DNA from 2 places in the Paenarthrobacter sp. TRD_SC_7 genome. Region 1 is predicted to be linked to the other one. Evidence: riboswitches for the same ligand, from Rfam matches in the RefSeq annotation. Region 1 holds a riboswitch; the other holds the start of a gene.
The links. A riboswitch is a leader RNA that binds a small molecule or an ion and turns the genes downstream of it on or off. The one in region 1 is predicted to bind cyclic di-AMP.
Positions count from the first base shown of each region.

Region 2: another riboswitch for cyclic di-AMP. It lies ahead of AC0J5Z_RS19940 (aggregation-promoting factor C-terminal-like domain-containing protein); the one in region 1 lies ahead of AC0J5Z_RS18600 (M23 family metallopeptidase).

Region 1 is NZ_CM149587.1:3,907,163-3,914,616, reverse strand. It holds gene serC (phosphoserine transaminase) at 1-1,097, opposite strand, end outside; gene AC0J5Z_RS18605 (iron-dependent transcriptional repressor DtxR) at 1,391-2,086, shown strand; cyclic di-AMP (ydaO/yuaA leader) riboswitch at 2,300-2,511, shown strand; gene AC0J5Z_RS18600 (M23 family metallopeptidase) at 2,516-3,352, shown strand; cyclic di-AMP (ydaO/yuaA leader) riboswitch at 3,500-3,661, shown strand; gene AC0J5Z_RS18595 (C40 family peptidase) at 3,666-4,412, shown strand; gene AC0J5Z_RS18590 (NlpC/P60 family protein) at 4,514-5,311, shown strand; gene AC0J5Z_RS18585 (HNH endonuclease) at 5,859-6,359, shown strand; gene AC0J5Z_RS18580 (NTP transferase domain-containing protein) at 6,403-7,317, shown strand; gene AC0J5Z_RS18575 (molybdopterin molybdotransferase MoeA) at 7,314-7,454, shown strand, end outside.
Region 2 is NZ_CM149587.1:4,201,551-4,209,004, reverse strand. It holds gene upp (uracil phosphoribosyltransferase) at 1-627, shown strand, start outside; gene AC0J5Z_RS19955 (VOC family protein) at 674-1,051, shown strand; gene AC0J5Z_RS19950 (HAD-IA family hydrolase) at 1,097-1,783, shown strand; gene AC0J5Z_RS19945 (pyridoxal phosphate-dependent decarboxylase family protein) at 1,835-3,226, shown strand; gene AC0J5Z_RS19940 (aggregation-promoting factor C-terminal-like domain-containing protein) at 3,343-4,182, opposite strand; cyclic di-AMP (ydaO/yuaA leader) riboswitch at 4,186-4,346, opposite strand; gene AC0J5Z_RS19935 (sensor histidine kinase) at 4,480-5,979, opposite strand; gene AC0J5Z_RS19930 (response regulator transcription factor) at 5,983-6,723, opposite strand; gene AC0J5Z_RS19925 (winged helix-turn-helix domain-containing protein) at 7,396-7,454, shown strand, end outside.

The sequences.
Region 1 (7,454 bases):
CTCGCGAGCAGGGCGGAAACGTCGTCCGGCTCAATGGCGACGAACGTGGCAATGCGCAACTGGTTGCGGCCGAGCTTCCGGTAAGGCTCGGTGTCCACCACGCCGTTGGCCCGCAGGACCTTGGCAATGGCTGCGGCGTCAATGGAGTCGTCGAAGTCGATCGTGGCAATGACCTTGGAGCGGTCGTCGGCGTTGGCGACGAAAGGCGTTGCGTACTCCGAGGCCTCGGCCCAGGAGTAGATACGGTTGGCGGAGTCTGCCGTGCGTTTGCTGGCGAAGTCCAGGCCGCCGTTGCTGTTGAGCCACTGCACCTGGGCATCCAAGGTCACCAAGGTGGACAGTGAGGGAGTGTTGTACGTCTGGTTCAGCTTGGAGTTGTCAATGGCGGTCTGCAGGTCCAGGAAGTCAGGGATCCAGCGGCCGCTGGCCTTGACCCGTGCCGCGCGCTCCAGGGCGGCGGGAGAGAAGAGGCCCAGCCAGAGGCCACCGTCGGAGGCGAAGTTCTTTTGGGGGGCGAAGTAGTAGACGTCCGACTCGGCGACGTCTACGTCCAGTCCGCCGGCTGCGGAGGTAGCGTCCACCAGGACGAGGGATCCTTCTTCGGCACCTTGGACGCGCTTTACAGGAGCGGCCACGCCCGTTGACGTTTCATTCTGGGGCCAAGCGTAGACGTCCACACCTGCTTCGGCCGCTGCCACGGGGCGGGTGCCGGGTTCGGACTTGATGATGGAGGAAGCGTCGAGGAACGGTGCCTTGTTGGTGGCGGCAGCGAACTTGGAGCCGAACTCGCCGAATGAGAGGTGCTGAGCCTTCTTCTCAACCAGGCCAAACGCAGCCACGTCCCAGAACGCGGTGGAGCCGCCGACGCCGAGGACAACCTCATAGCCTTCAGGAGCGCGGAAGAACTGGCTGAGTCCTTCGCGGACCGAACCTACCAGGTTCTTGACAGGAGCCTGACGGTGGGAGGTGCCGAGGATGGTGGTCGATGCGGCAGACAACGCTTCGATCTGTTCCGGGCGAACCTTGGACGGTCCAGCGCCGAAGCGTCCGTCCTTGGGCAGCAGGTCGGCGGGAATGGTGATGCTGTTGTCGCTCACGTAGGGCTCCAATGGGTATCGGCTAGAGGTGGGTCGTGGCAGGGGGCATCAACTGCCCCTTCGACACCCCAATTCTGCCTGACCCGGCCCGGGCGCAGGAACCTGTGGCCGTCATAGTCCGCCACGTGGAATGCAGACGAACCAAATGCGACCGGAATTATCCAGAGTAATTCCAAATAAGCTAGGCTGGTGGTTGGCGTTCATAGGGCGGCGGTGCACACCGTCCGCCCTTGCTAGGGACGCGGTACGGTGGAGATTACGCAAGGAACTGCGTTCGAGGAGAGCTGAGCTGGATGACGGATCTGATCGATACCACTGAGATGTATCTTCGGACCATTTTGGAGCTTGAAGAAGAAAACATTGTGGCTCTCCGGGCCCGCATCGCCGAGCGATTGCGCCACTCCGGACCCACTGTTTCCCAGACCATTGGACGCATGGAGCGCGATGGCCTGGTGATTGTGTCCAACGACCGCCACCTGGAACTGACTGAAGTGGGACGGAAGCGTGCCACCGAGGTCATGCGCAAGCACCGCCTCGCGGAGCGCCTCCTGGCCGACGTCATCGGGCTGGACTGGGCCTACGTGCACGATGAAGCGTGTCGCTGGGAGCATGTCATGAGTGAGCGCGTGGAGCGCCGGCTCTACGAGCTCCTGGAGCACCCTACGGAGTCTCCGTATGGCAACCCGATCCCGGGACTTGAAGCGCTTGGTGGCCTTGCCAGCCAGCCCTTCCCACGGCTCGACGTCAACCTGATGCAGGCCATGGACGGCTATGCTACCGATTCCCGTGTGGTGGTCAGCCGCCTCGCGGAGCCCATACAGGTGGAGCCGGAACTCCTTACCCAGTTGGACGAAGGCGGAATCCGTCCGGGCGCAACCGTCTCGCTGGAACGCGTCGGCGAGTACATCTCGGTCAGGGTCCCCGGTATCGAAGGCGCCTTGGAACTGCCTCCTGAAGTTGCCGCGCACGTCTTCGTCTCGCTCAGCTGACAGACGCTGCGCCGGTACCGTGTCAAACCTCACTTTGGCGCCTCCGTCGCGCGTGTGACCTGCGGTTTTCCGGAATTGATGATAAGGGCCCACTGCGCTCAGCCCGTTCCTGTTGATAACGAATTTATTACCGAAGGCCTTAATCCCCTATAGTTATCTACTAGCGCTGATACCAAAGCGTTACCTGATCCGGAGCCGAGCTCTGCCAGCGGATCAGGTGTGTTACCCACCACTGGCAGAGGCGGGGGAACCACAAGCGGCTGTCTAAAGAAGCAGCCTTGGGGTGAAGTCCGCAGCAGAAGTGCCCACGTATACATGTCCCTCTTGGGATACCTGTGTGCCGTGAGCGCTTCGTGCGGACCGGGTCTTTGTACTCTCTGACCCGAATCCGACAGCTAACTTCGCAGGCTTTTGAGAGAGGAACAGAGTTTGACATCGCAGAACGTCAGGGGCCGCCGCCGCGCGTCCGGCCCCGCTGCTGAGCTGCGGCCAGCCACCGTCGTAACGGAGATCCGGCCTCGCGACACCGAGCGTCAGGTGCGCCGCCGTAAGAGCCCGTTGCGCCAGGTTGCCGATTTCGCCGCTGCCAGCGGCGTCGGGCAGAAGGCTGGTGTTGCGCTTGCCGCCACCGGACTTGCCTTGACTGTCGGCCTGCCTGCCACAAGTCCCGTCATGGCAACCTCGGAATCAGGCCAGACTGAGTCTGCCCTCGCCGTAGCCGCCCCTGCCGGCAGCCAGCCCGAGGTCTCCGCCGCCGCGTCCGCCAAGATTGACTTCAGCCGAGCCGCCGTGGCTACTGCAGCCGACCCCGACGGGAAGCTGAAGCAGTTGCTCAGTGCGCAGTCGGCCGGGAGCATCCAGCGTGCCTCATCCGTCGGCACCATGGCCAGCCCCCTTGACACGCTCACCACGGCATCCCCTTTTGGTTACCGCATCAGCCCCCTCACGGGTGGTGCCGGTGATTTCCACCGCGGCCAGGACTTCGTTGCGCAGTGCGGCACGGCTGTGCACGCGGCAGCCACCGGCAAGGTCACTTTCGCCGGATGGCACGAATACGGCGGAGGCAACCGCGTGGTCGTGGACCACGGCAACGGCCTCGAGACCACGTACAACCACCTTTCGTCCTTCACCGTCAAGGTTGGCCAGACCGTCAACCGCGGCGATACCGTCGCCCTGAGCGGCACCACGGGCGCTTCCACCGGCTGCCACCTCCACTTTGAGGTCCAGGTCAACGGTGAAGTGGTAGACCCCATGGGCTGGCTCTAAAAGCCAGTTGATGGTTGCCTCTCGCATTCGCGGGACGCCCCGTGACCTGAATGTGACATTCGCGTTCAACTGTTGTAGCGTACAGAGCGCATCGGCTTTTTAGGGGGCCGGTGCACTTGAGTGGATTGCCTAGCTCTGCCACCACTCAAGGTCCGTTCGCATAAATCGTCTGGCAGGGGCGGGGGAACCACTTCTGGTCTTCGAAAGAAGGCCTTGGGGTTAAGTCGCAAAGCTTCCTTGGAAGCAGCGCCGCCGGATGACTCCCATCCGAATCCGACAGCTCACCTCGCAGGCATTGGGAGAGGCTACCTACGTGTCATCACGCACTACCCCTGCGCGCCATCGCGCCCAAACGGTTCGTACGAACCCGTTGAACACTCTTTCCAAGGCTGTTTCATCCAACGCAGGAACCGTGGGCCGCCAGGCCGCCGTCCTGGCAGCAGCCTCAGGCCTCGTCCTCACAGTGGGCGTACCGGCACAAGCAGCAGACGCCGACGTTTCCAAGTCGGAAGCCTCCAGCACCCAACAGCTGGTTGTTACTGCAGTGGTCACCGCAGCGCCAACAGCAACCGTTTCCTTCGAGAGCCCCACCGTGGCTACCAAGGCAGCCCCCAAGGTAGTCCAGCGCGCAGCGCGGGTTACCGAGCGTGCAGCGGCCACCACCAGCGAAGAAACCGCCGAAGCAGTCTCCGCAAAGTCCTCCAAGGCCAAGGATTCGGCTTCCAGTGCCGCTGCCTCCGGTCTTGCCGCCATTGCTTACACCGGCATCGGTTCGCCCTACGTTTGGGGCGGAACCACACCCAACGGTTGGGATTGCTCAGGCTTTACCCAGTGGGTCTATGCACAGGCCGGCATCAGCATCCCCCGCGTCAACGCCTGGACGGCCATGACGCCCACCAGCAGTCCTGCTCCCGGCGACCTCGTCATGCAGAACGGCGGAGCCCACGTGGGCATCTACGTCGGCAACGGCATGATGATCAGCGCTTTGAACCCCGGTCAAGGAACGCTGCTGCACTCTGTAGCGTCCACCGGCACCTCCTCGTTCTACACCCTCCGCTAGAGAAATAATCCGGTTCGGGGTCGGCCGGCATGCCCCCAATGCTGGCCAGCCCACTACCCGCGTGCACCCCCAACTGCACTCGGATACGAAAAGAGAAAATCATGACCAGTGCAAACAAGATTGCACGGCACCGCGCTGAGGCCCCTAAGACCAGCTCGCTTGCCGTCATCGCCAAGGCCGTAAGCAACAACGCCGGTGGCGTGGGCCGCCAGGCAGCAGTTATTGCCGCAGCTTCAGGCCTGGTCCTGACCAGTGGCATCGCCGCCAACGCTGCCGACACCAACGTGGATCGTGACTCCACGTCCACGTCCACTCTGGACGTGCAGTCGGTAGTCCAGGCCACCATCGCCGCGGACTCCACTGTGGCAATCTCCTACGAGCGCCCCGTGGTCACCACGGTGGAAGCCCCGGCTCCCGTGGTGGTGGAAGAAGCTCCGGCCAAGGTTGAAGCCAAGGTTGAATCCAAAGCGGCAACGGCGGTTACCGCCAACGCCGCTCCGGCAGCCAACGCGACCGTTGCCGTCAGCAGCGCAACCCCCGCTCCGGCAGCCCCGGCGGCTTCCAGCGGCCTCGGCGCAGCAATCGCTGCAGCTGCTTACGCCCAGCTCGGCGTGACCCAGGACTGCACCATGCTGGTGACCAACTCCCTGGCTGCCGTGGGCATCAACTTCCACGACTGGCCCGCCGGCTATCTCTCCCTGGGCCGCACCGTCAGTGCAGCAGAAGCCCAGCCCGGCGACCTCGCCTACTACGCCAACGGTGGTTTGGCTGGACAGGCCCACATCGCTGTCTACGTCGGCAACGGCCAGGCAGTGCACGGTGGATGGAACGGATCCACCACGGCACTTTTCAGCGCCAACGTCGGCTCCGGCCCGGTTTTCATCCGCGTCAACGGCTGATCCACATCGCGCAAGAACACCCCGCAGGCTTCGGCCGGCGGGGTGTTCTGCTTTAACTGCTACCCGTATTCGTCCACGCCACACCAATTGCCTGGCGACACCCACATCCGAGCGTCGCCGGCCCGTGTGGTTGGCACCAGAGAATGTGAGTGGCGTCAGTCGCGGTAGCAGGTGAGGCGGCTCTATGGGTTCGACGACGGCGTTCGGGTGGGTGCCGCCGTCGGACGTTGGCGGGTGGTTGGCTCGTGGAAGCGGGCGGCCGCCACCCACTTTGGTTCTGAAAGCCTTCCGACACGCGGCGAACAAGGTGTGTCGGTCCAGATCTGCCCCTCAAAGTAGGTGGTGGCGACACGCAGAGGGGCCCCGATTTCCGCCACATCCCTTAACCGCGCATGAACTCTTGCCGACACCGCACGCGAAACGACAGAAAAATTCGTTGATACGGCATATAAGTGCTTACCCTTGTGTTGTCGATCCACAGCCCGTACATGCAGAGGGCAGCCGGCCCTCGTGCCCCTGACGGGTGCGGCCGTGAAGAGGTACGTGCATGCGCACACTCGTTCTGAATGCTGGATATGAACCGCTGGCGGTAATAACATTCCGCCGGGCGCTGGTCCTTGTGCTGACTGGGAAAGCTAGCGTAGTGGCCGAAGGCGACGAGCCTGTCGTCGGGCCACAGGAGATTCTCGGAAGACCTTCCGTGATCCTCCTCAACCGCTATATCCGTCCCCGGTACAACAGGATTACCGCCGTGAGTCGCCGCGGGGTCCTTCGCCGCGACGGCCATCGCTGCGCCTACTGCGGGAAAACAGCGCACACCATAGACCACGTCCACCCCAAATCCAGGGGCGGCGCGGATTCCTGGGAAAACCTGGTTGCGGCGTGCTTGAAATGCAATAACGCCAAGAGCGACCACACGCTGGCAGAAATGGGTTGGAAACTCCGTTTCACGCCCGGCGTGCCCCAGGGAACCATGTGGCAGATCAAGGAACTCGAGAAACCTGCGCCGGACTGGGACCCGTTCCTGTTGCCGGAATCCGCTGCCTGATCGATTTCTGCTGGTCTCCGTCCGTCCCGGGTAATCTGGGCGGATGGAGTTCAATGCCGTGATTTTGGCGGGTGGCCGGGCCACCCGTCTCGGTGGCGTGCCCAAGCCATCGTTGAAGTACGACGGCGACACGCTCCTTTCGCATGCCCTGCAGGCTGCCCGGGGTGCTTCGGCGGTGGTTGTGGTGGGGCCGGACGCTCCCAACGATGAGCCAAAGGACAGGGGACCACTGCCGAGCGGTGTCTTGAGGGCTCGGGAGGAACCGGCATTCGCCGGGCCGGCCGCGGCAATTGCGGCCGGCATGGCTGCGCTGCAGAGGAGTGGTTCGAACACCCTGTGGACGCTCGTGCTGGCATGCGATATGCCGCATGCTTCCCGTGGTGTTGACCTCCTTTGGGATGCCCTTGAAGCAAATCCCGGAGTGGAAGGGGCGATGGCAGTTTCCGGGGACGGGCGGAAGCAGCCACTCCTGGGGGCCTACAGTACAGCGGCTCTGGAAAGGGAAGTGGCCGTAGCTTCCGAAGGCTCGGGGTTAACGAACTCTTCAGTGTTCCGGCTGCTTGCTAGGCTGAACGTGCTGGACGTGGCCGTCCCCGCGGGGTCCACCGATGATGTGGATACGTGGGAGGACGCCGCGGCCTTGGGCATTGACTACGAGTTGGAGGCGGACGTGAAAAGCCAGGAAGAGACGCTCGAGGAATGGTGCCGCACGCTGCTGCAGGCTTTCGAGCTTGAGGGTGTGGAAGTGGACGTCAATGAGGTCCTGGCGGTCGCAGGAGTGGCGGCGCATTCAGTAGTGCGCCCAGCGGCGCCCCTGACCACGTTCATTGCCGGATACGCGGCAGGCATGGCCCGCGGGATCGGCCAGGCCAGCGATGATGCATCCATGAATGCCGCACTGGACCTGGCACGCAAAGTTGCCAAGGAGTACTCGGAGTCCGGGACTGACCGAGAATGACAGAGGCCCCCGCAGAGGGCCATCACGCGGCACACACATGGCATGAGGCCCGGCAGCGAGCATTCGAGGTTGCTGCTCCCATCCCGCCAGGCCCCGTGCCGCTCAGTTCTGCCCTCGGGCGCACCTTGGCTTCGGAT
Region 2 (7,454 bases), 290 kb from region 1:
CTCGTCGTGGACCACCCGCTGGTCGCTCACAAGCTCACCGTTCTGCGGGATAAGAACACCCCTTCACCGGTCTTCCGGCAACTCACTGAAGAACTCGTCACCCTCCTGGCCTATGAAGCCACCCGTGAGGTCAAGACGCAGCCAGTCGAGATCGAGACCCCTGTCACCAAGACCGTGGGCACGGCGTTCACCAAGCCCACTCCGCTGGTGGTCCCCATCCTGCGCGCAGGCCTTGGCATGCTCGAGGGCATGACCAAGTTGGTCCCTACCGCTGAGGTGGGCTTCCTGGGTATGGCCCGCGACGAAGAAACCCTGGACATCATCACTTACGCCGAGCGCCTCCCCGAGGACCTCACCGGCCGCCAGATCTTTGTCCTGGACCCCATGCTCGCCACGGGCGGCACCTTGCGCGAGGCCATCAAGTTCCTCTTCAAGCGCGGCGCGTCGGATGTCACGTGCATCTGCCTGCTGGCCGCTCCGGAGGGATTGTCCAAGTTGGAAGAAGAGCTCTCTGACGCCAATGTGAAGATCGTCCTGGCTTCGATTGACGAGAAGCTCAACGAAAAGTCATACATCGTGCCTGGCCTGGGCGACGCCGGCGACCGCCTCTACGGCGTGGCAGGCTAAGAGAGCCCCCTACCGGTTTTCCATGCGCCCCGTTAGCCTGTGGCGCATGGACTGGAAACTTGAACTGGTGTTTGTCCCTGTGTCCGACGTCGACCGGGCGAAGGATTTCTACGTCAACAAAGTTGGTTTCAACGCCGATTTCGATGAGCGTCCCATGGACGGCATCCGCTTCGTGCAGTTGACACCGCCGGGTTCGGCTTGCTCCATCGCCATCGGCGAGGGCCTCAGCGACGACCCTCCGGGGTCGGCGCCGAGCCTGCAAGTGGTGGTGGCGGACATCAACAAGGCGCACGAGCAACTCAAGGCCAACGGCGTGGACGTCAGCGACGTCGACATCCAGGATTGGGGCCATTTCGTCTACTTCGCCGACCCCGACGGCAACAAGTGGGCGGTGCAGTACCTCCCGCAGCGGCCTAACGGCTAAGTCACACTTCGGCACCACCGCATGAGTGTGAGGCAGGATGGAACCATGAGCCATCCCGCCGAACCTGCCGGCCAACCATCAGTGCTGACCGTCCGTGCCGTCCTCTTCGACATGGACGGCACACTCGTGGATTCAACAGCGATCGTTGAGCAAGTGTGGCTCGAGTTCTCCGAGCGATACGGCTTGGATTTCGATGAGATCCTGCGCACTTCCCACGGCGTCCAGGCCGGCGATACTGTTCGCCGGTATGCTCCCGCTGGCGCTGATTTCGAGGCACTGACGGCCGAGCTCGGCGAGATGGAACGCTCCCGGACCGATGGCGTGATCGCGCTTCCCGGGGCAGAAGCCCTGCTGGCAGGACTGCCTGATGCCGCCATCGCATTGGTCACCTCCGCGGACCGGATCCTTGCCGATATCCGCATGCAGGCGGCCGGGCTTACCATGCCGTCCACAACGGTCACTGCCGAGTCTGTCACCCGCGGCAAGCCGCACCCGGAGGGATACCTGAAGGCGGCGGCGCTGCTGGGAGCCGACCCGGCCGACGTCGTGGTTTTCGAGGATGCGCCTGCCGGGATCGCTGCTGCGCGTGCGGCGGGGATGCGGACCGTTGTGGTGGGCGACGCTGGCGGCGAGCTGGAGCCGGGCATCTGGCGAATCCCGGACTACTCGGCGGTGACCGTCAGTGCTGTGAAGGACGACGACGGCGGTCACCTCCTGACGCTGACCCTTTAGCCCTTTCTGCGCGGTCTGTTCCAAGCCGTGAACCGGGCGTAGGCTGTGCGCATGTCTGCGATGCCGGAGGCGTACGGTGCTGCATTGGAGCGGGCCATGGTCCACGCCGGTGATTGGCTTGCGTCGGTTCCCACCCGTTCTGTCCGCCCTTCGTCCGACGCCGACCAGGTGGCCAAGAGCATCCTGCCGCGTCTCCCCGACGAAGCCACCGATGCTGCGGAGGTGGTGGACGAACTCGCAGCGCTGGCCGAGCCCGGCTTGATGGCTATCCAGTCCGGACGGTTCTTTGGGTGGGTGATGGGCGGTACCCTGCCCGCCGCCATGGCAGCCGATTGGCTTGTCTCCGCCTGGGACCAGAACACCGGGCTCCGGTTCGCCACCCCCGCGGCCGCTGCCATCGAGGAATCTGCCGCCGCCTGGCTTTTGGATCTCCTGCATCTGCCCGCCACCGCCGACGTCGGATTCACCACAGGCGCCACCACCGCCAACTTTGTTGGACTGGCTGCGGGCCGTCAGTACCTGATGGACGAGGCAGGCTGGGACCTTGAGGCGCTTGGCCTCAGTGGCGCACCACGCATCACCACGTTTGCCGGCCGGGAACGCCATGCCGCAGTGGATCTTGCGTTGCGGTACCTCGGATTGGGTGCATGCGTCCCTGTAGACGCCGATGACGAAGGACGGATCCTTCCCGATGCGCTGGCCGATGCCATGGATCAGCAGCCCGGCCCGTCGTTGGTCTGCCTGCAGGCGGGCAATCTGCACTCCGGCGCATTCGATCCCATGGAGGGAGCAATAGCTGTGGCCCACGATCGCGGGGCGTGGGTGCACGTGGATGGCGCATTTGGTTTGTGGGCCGCGGTGAGCCCGAAGCTGCGAGGCCGGCTGGCAGGTGTGGAGGACGCGGATTCGTGGGCAACCGACGCCCATAAAACCCTTAACGTCCCCTACGACTGTGGGCTGGCAATCGTTGCCCGCCCGGAAGTCCTGAGGCGTGCCTTCAGTGTCCACACGAGTTACCTCATTGCCACGGATGCCGGGCCTGGGGATCCCTTCGAGAAAGTTCCGGAGATGTCCCGCCGCGCCCGGGGCATTCCGGTCTGGGCCGCACTCAGGCAGCTGGGCCGGGACGGCGTGATTTCCATGGTTGAGCGCCTGGCAGCAAATGCCCGTGCTTTGGCTGAGGGCCTCGCCGCGATCCCCGGTGTGGAAGTCCTCAACGACGTCGTGTTCACGCAAGTTTCGGTGAGCTTCGGCAGTGACGATCGCACACACCGCATCACCCAGCGGCTCATGGCTGAGGGAGCGGTATGGATGTCCGGTTCGGCGTGGCGGGGCCGGGAGATTTTGCGGATCTCCGTGAGCAATTGGACCACGGACGCAGGCGATGTCGCCGCCTCCATCGCAGCCGTGCGGGGTGCGGTGGAGGCCGAACCGGAGACGTAGCGTTCTTCGGCGGCGGACCCATGGTGAAACGGCAAAGCCGCGCCCGTTGCCGCCATCCGCTCCAGTGGGTACTGGTGCGAACGGCGGCAACGGGCGCGGCAATCAAGCAGTCCGGCTTAGTACCAGTTGTTGGCCAAGTGGAAGCCCAGAGCGGCGGACGGGGATCCGTAGCGCTCCTTGATGTAGTTCAGGCCCCACTTGATCTGGGTCTGGTAGTTGGTTTCCCAGTCAGGACCAACGGTAGCCATCTTGGAAGCAGGCAGGGACTGGACGATGCCGTAGGCGCCGCTGGAAGCGTTCATCGCCGTGGTCTTCCAGTTCGATTCCTTCTCCCACAGCGTGTTCAGGGCAGTCATCTCGCCCGGGCCCCAGCCGTAGTTGCCAAGGATGCTCAGTGCGTACGCCTTGGCAGCAGCGGGGTCGTCTACAGCTTTCGGAGCTGCGGCAGCTGCTGCGGCTTCCGCGGCGGCAGCGGCAGCAGCGGCGTCGGCAGCTTGCTTGGCAGCAGCGTCGGCAGCAGCCTTCTCAGCTGCGGCTTGGGCTGCTGCCTGATCAGCGGCAGCCTTTTCGGCCGCGGCCTGCGCGGCTGCTGCCTGATCAGCGGCAGCCTTCTCAGCAGCTGCCTTGTCCGCAGCGGCCCTGTCGGCTGCGCCCTTTTTGGCGGCAGCATTCAGGGAAGCGGAGATCTCAGCCGACTTGTTGGCGTTGACCTGGGCGCTGGCCTGGGTTCCGGCTACGCGGCTCGCCTCGGGGAGGGTCAATGCGGCGTTTGCGGCAGTTCCGAGCGATGCAACGCCCAGTGCAGCTGCCACGACACCGGCTACTACGGACATGCGGTGGCCGGACTTACCCTGGCGGGCTGCGTTCTTGAGGACGGACTGCGACTTGGTGAGCGGTGCGTTGTGTTCGTCGCGGTGACGCGCGGAAGGGCGCGTCTGATCGTTAAATTCAGACATGTGATTACCTCTCAGCGCCTGCGGAGTTAGCTGTCGGGTTCGGATGAGGTCATCCGGCCGCGCATCATGCTGCGGCTTCACCCCAAGGGCCGGCCAAAAAGGCCTGGCCCGGAGACTCTGGGTCCCCCGTCTCTGCCTCGGAGAAAGAACGGACTCCGGGAAGTGGCAGAGCTCGGCGCATCCCGGATGTGGGCCTGCTAGGGACGACCCACCCTTTCGACGGTACAGGAGGTTTCCGCAGAAGTCACATTTAGGTAACAGAGATCACGACGCCGGTGAGTCGCCTTGCTCAATTCGTTACGGACCCTCGCTGCTGACGGTGGGGAGTCGCAGGGCGAATTCCGTGTGTCCCGGCCGTGAGGTCATTTCCACGCTGCCGCCATGCGCTGAAACGATGGATTCAACGATAGACAAGCCGAGTCCGGAGGTGCCCTCAGACCCCGATCTTGCGGCATCAGCACGGGCAAACCGGGAGAAGATCCGGCCTTGGAAATCTTCAGGGATGCCGGGCCCGTTGTCCGTCACGGTGACCACCGCGCTGCCGTCTGCGGAGAGCATGACGCCGGTGACCACAGTCGTGCCCGGGTTGGTGTGCTTTCGGGCGTTGGACAGCAAATTGGCCAGCACCTGGTGAAGTTGGGTGGCATCGCCGCGAACGGTGATGGGCTCATCGGGCAGCTGGAGCTGCCAGATGTGGTCCGGAGCCATGACCTTCTCGTCGCTGACGGTCTCGATCACCAGATGTGTCAGGTCCACGGGCTCAACCTTCACCGGCTGCCCTTCATCCAGCCTTGCCAGAAGCAGGAGGTCCTCCACCAGGGTGGTCATGCGCTCGGATTGGCTCTGGACGCGCGCCAAGGATTTACGGCCGTCCTCGGTGAAGTTCTCGGTCATCCTCAGCAGCTCCGTGTAGCCGCGGATGGCAGTCAGAGGCGTCCTCAGCTCGTGCGAAGCATCTGCAACGAACTGACGCACTTTGGTTTCGCTTTCCTGCCGGGCTTCGAGGGCGCTGGAGACGTTGTTCAGCATTTGATTCAGGGCATACCCAACGCTGCCCACTTCCGTTCCGGGATGGGAGGCCGACGGCGGTACGCGCACCGCAAGTGCCACGTCGCCGGCGTCGAGAGGCAGGCGCGAAACCTTCGTGGCCACCTCGGAGAGCTGCTCAAGCGGCCGCATGGTGCGGCGGATAATGACTGTGCCTGCCAGACCGATCAAGACCAACCCGCCCAGCGAAACCAGCACCATGGTCCACACCAGCGAGGCCTCGGCACTTTGCTTGTCCGCAAGCGGCAACCCTGTCACGATCACGTCGCCGAAAGCAGTTTCGACTGCCACGAGCCGGTAGTCGCCGTTGGAGAATGATCGGTCAACAGGGCCGTTGTCCCCGGGGAGGGAGAGCAGAACCTGCTCGTCGTCGTCAGAGAGGGCGACGCGGTTGCCTTGGGCGTCGATCAGACCTGAGCTTCGCACGCTGGATCCGTCGATCCTCGCGTTGAGTGTCCCCGCCGCCTGGCCTCTGGCCTCCAGCGGGTCAGGCCTACCTGAGGGGGAGGAGGGAAAGTTCGACGGCGGCCTGCCGAAGCTGTTCGCGCGGCTGGACGCCTGCTCCAACTGCCTGTCGAGCTGCTTGTTGAAAAACATGTCCATGGAGGCGTAGCTGACCACTCCCACGGCACCGCAAATCGCGATCAACAGGGCCATAGCCACCAGGACCAGCCGTGTGCGCAAATGCCAGGTGGACGGGTTGAGCCAACTTCGCGGTGGCTTATTGGCCACTCCCGAACGTTTGCTCAACGCTTAGTCCGCAGGCTTGATAACGTATCCGGCACCGCGAATGGTGTGGATCATGGGCGGGTGGTTCGCTTCGATCTTTTTGCGCAGGTAGGAGATGTAAAGCTCCACGATGTTGGCCTGTCCGCCGAAGTCGTAGTCCCACACACGGTCCAGGATCTGGGCTTTGCTTACCACTCGTTTCGGGTTCTCCATGAGGTATCGCAAAAGCTCAAACTGCGTGGCTGTGAGGGGAATATCCTCGCCGGCGCGTGTCACTTCGCGGGTGTCCACATTCAGGGTGAGGTCTCCCACCGCCAGCTCTGCTGTGTCCATGGCTGCCACGCCGGAACGCTGGACCAGCCGGTGAAGGCGAAGGAGGACTTCCTCCATGCTGAAGGGTTTGGTGACGTAGTCGTCCCCACCCGCTGCGAGTCCCACGATGCGGTCCTGCACAGCGTCCTTTGCGGTGAGGAACAGGGCGGGAACTTCCGGGGCGAAAGTGCGGATGCGGTTCAGGACCTCGACGCCGTCGAAACCGGGCAGCATGACATCGAGGACCAGCACGTCGGGCCGGAAGTCCTTGGCAAGGCTCACTGCTTCCGGACCATCGCCGGCTACGGCAACGGACCAGCCCGCCATGCGCAGGCCCATGCTCATCAGCTCGGCGAGGCTGGGTTCGTCATCCACCACCAGGGCGCGGATTGGAGAGCCGTCCGGGTGGGTCAGCTGGGGAAGGTTGTTGGTCATGGAGTGCGAGGAGGCCATGGGACAACTTTCCCTTCTGCCGGTAAGCCGACGCTTTGCACGTCCTGTGAGGACGCTGTGAAGTCCACACTAGCGAGGTGGGAGCACCTGCACACGCTCTTGCGGAGGCACCTTGTGCGCCGATTTCGTTGTGTTCTACAGCTTGTAGCAGACTTTGGGGCAGAAAATCGGCGAGGGGGGATACCTACGATTGGACAACAAGTGTTTCAGATCGTGAGATTCAGTGTGGAGGGAGTTCCTTGGAAGTGAGGTGCGCAGGATGCCGACCTCGCCGAAGATAATTCACTGAAGTGCGAAGATTTCCTACTCCAGCCGAATGAAATGGTGTTCATTTATGACCTCCACTGAATTGTGATTTGCAGCACAATAGACCTCCGCGTCTCAAAATGTGGACGGTTCCGCGCTTTGTTACTTGCGTGTTGCCATTGTTACGTTGCACACTTCCAATGTGAACAAGAACTCAACAGCACCTGCAGCCGCAGCAACCTGGCCCAGCACACCCGCTGGCCATGATGACCGCTGTTGTCGAATGCAAGCCTAACTTTCCACCCCAAGAAGTTTCAGGCATTCGCCCCCTAGCCCAGCGTTGGGCGCCCCTCCCCAAACTCATTGCGGGGACAACCAGCATTCGAAGCCGCGATGACGGCTATTCACTTTTGAGGTAAGCACTCCATGTCAGTTGCATCTGGATACGTCCACATCTCCGTCCGTAACGCCAACAAGGCCGCGTC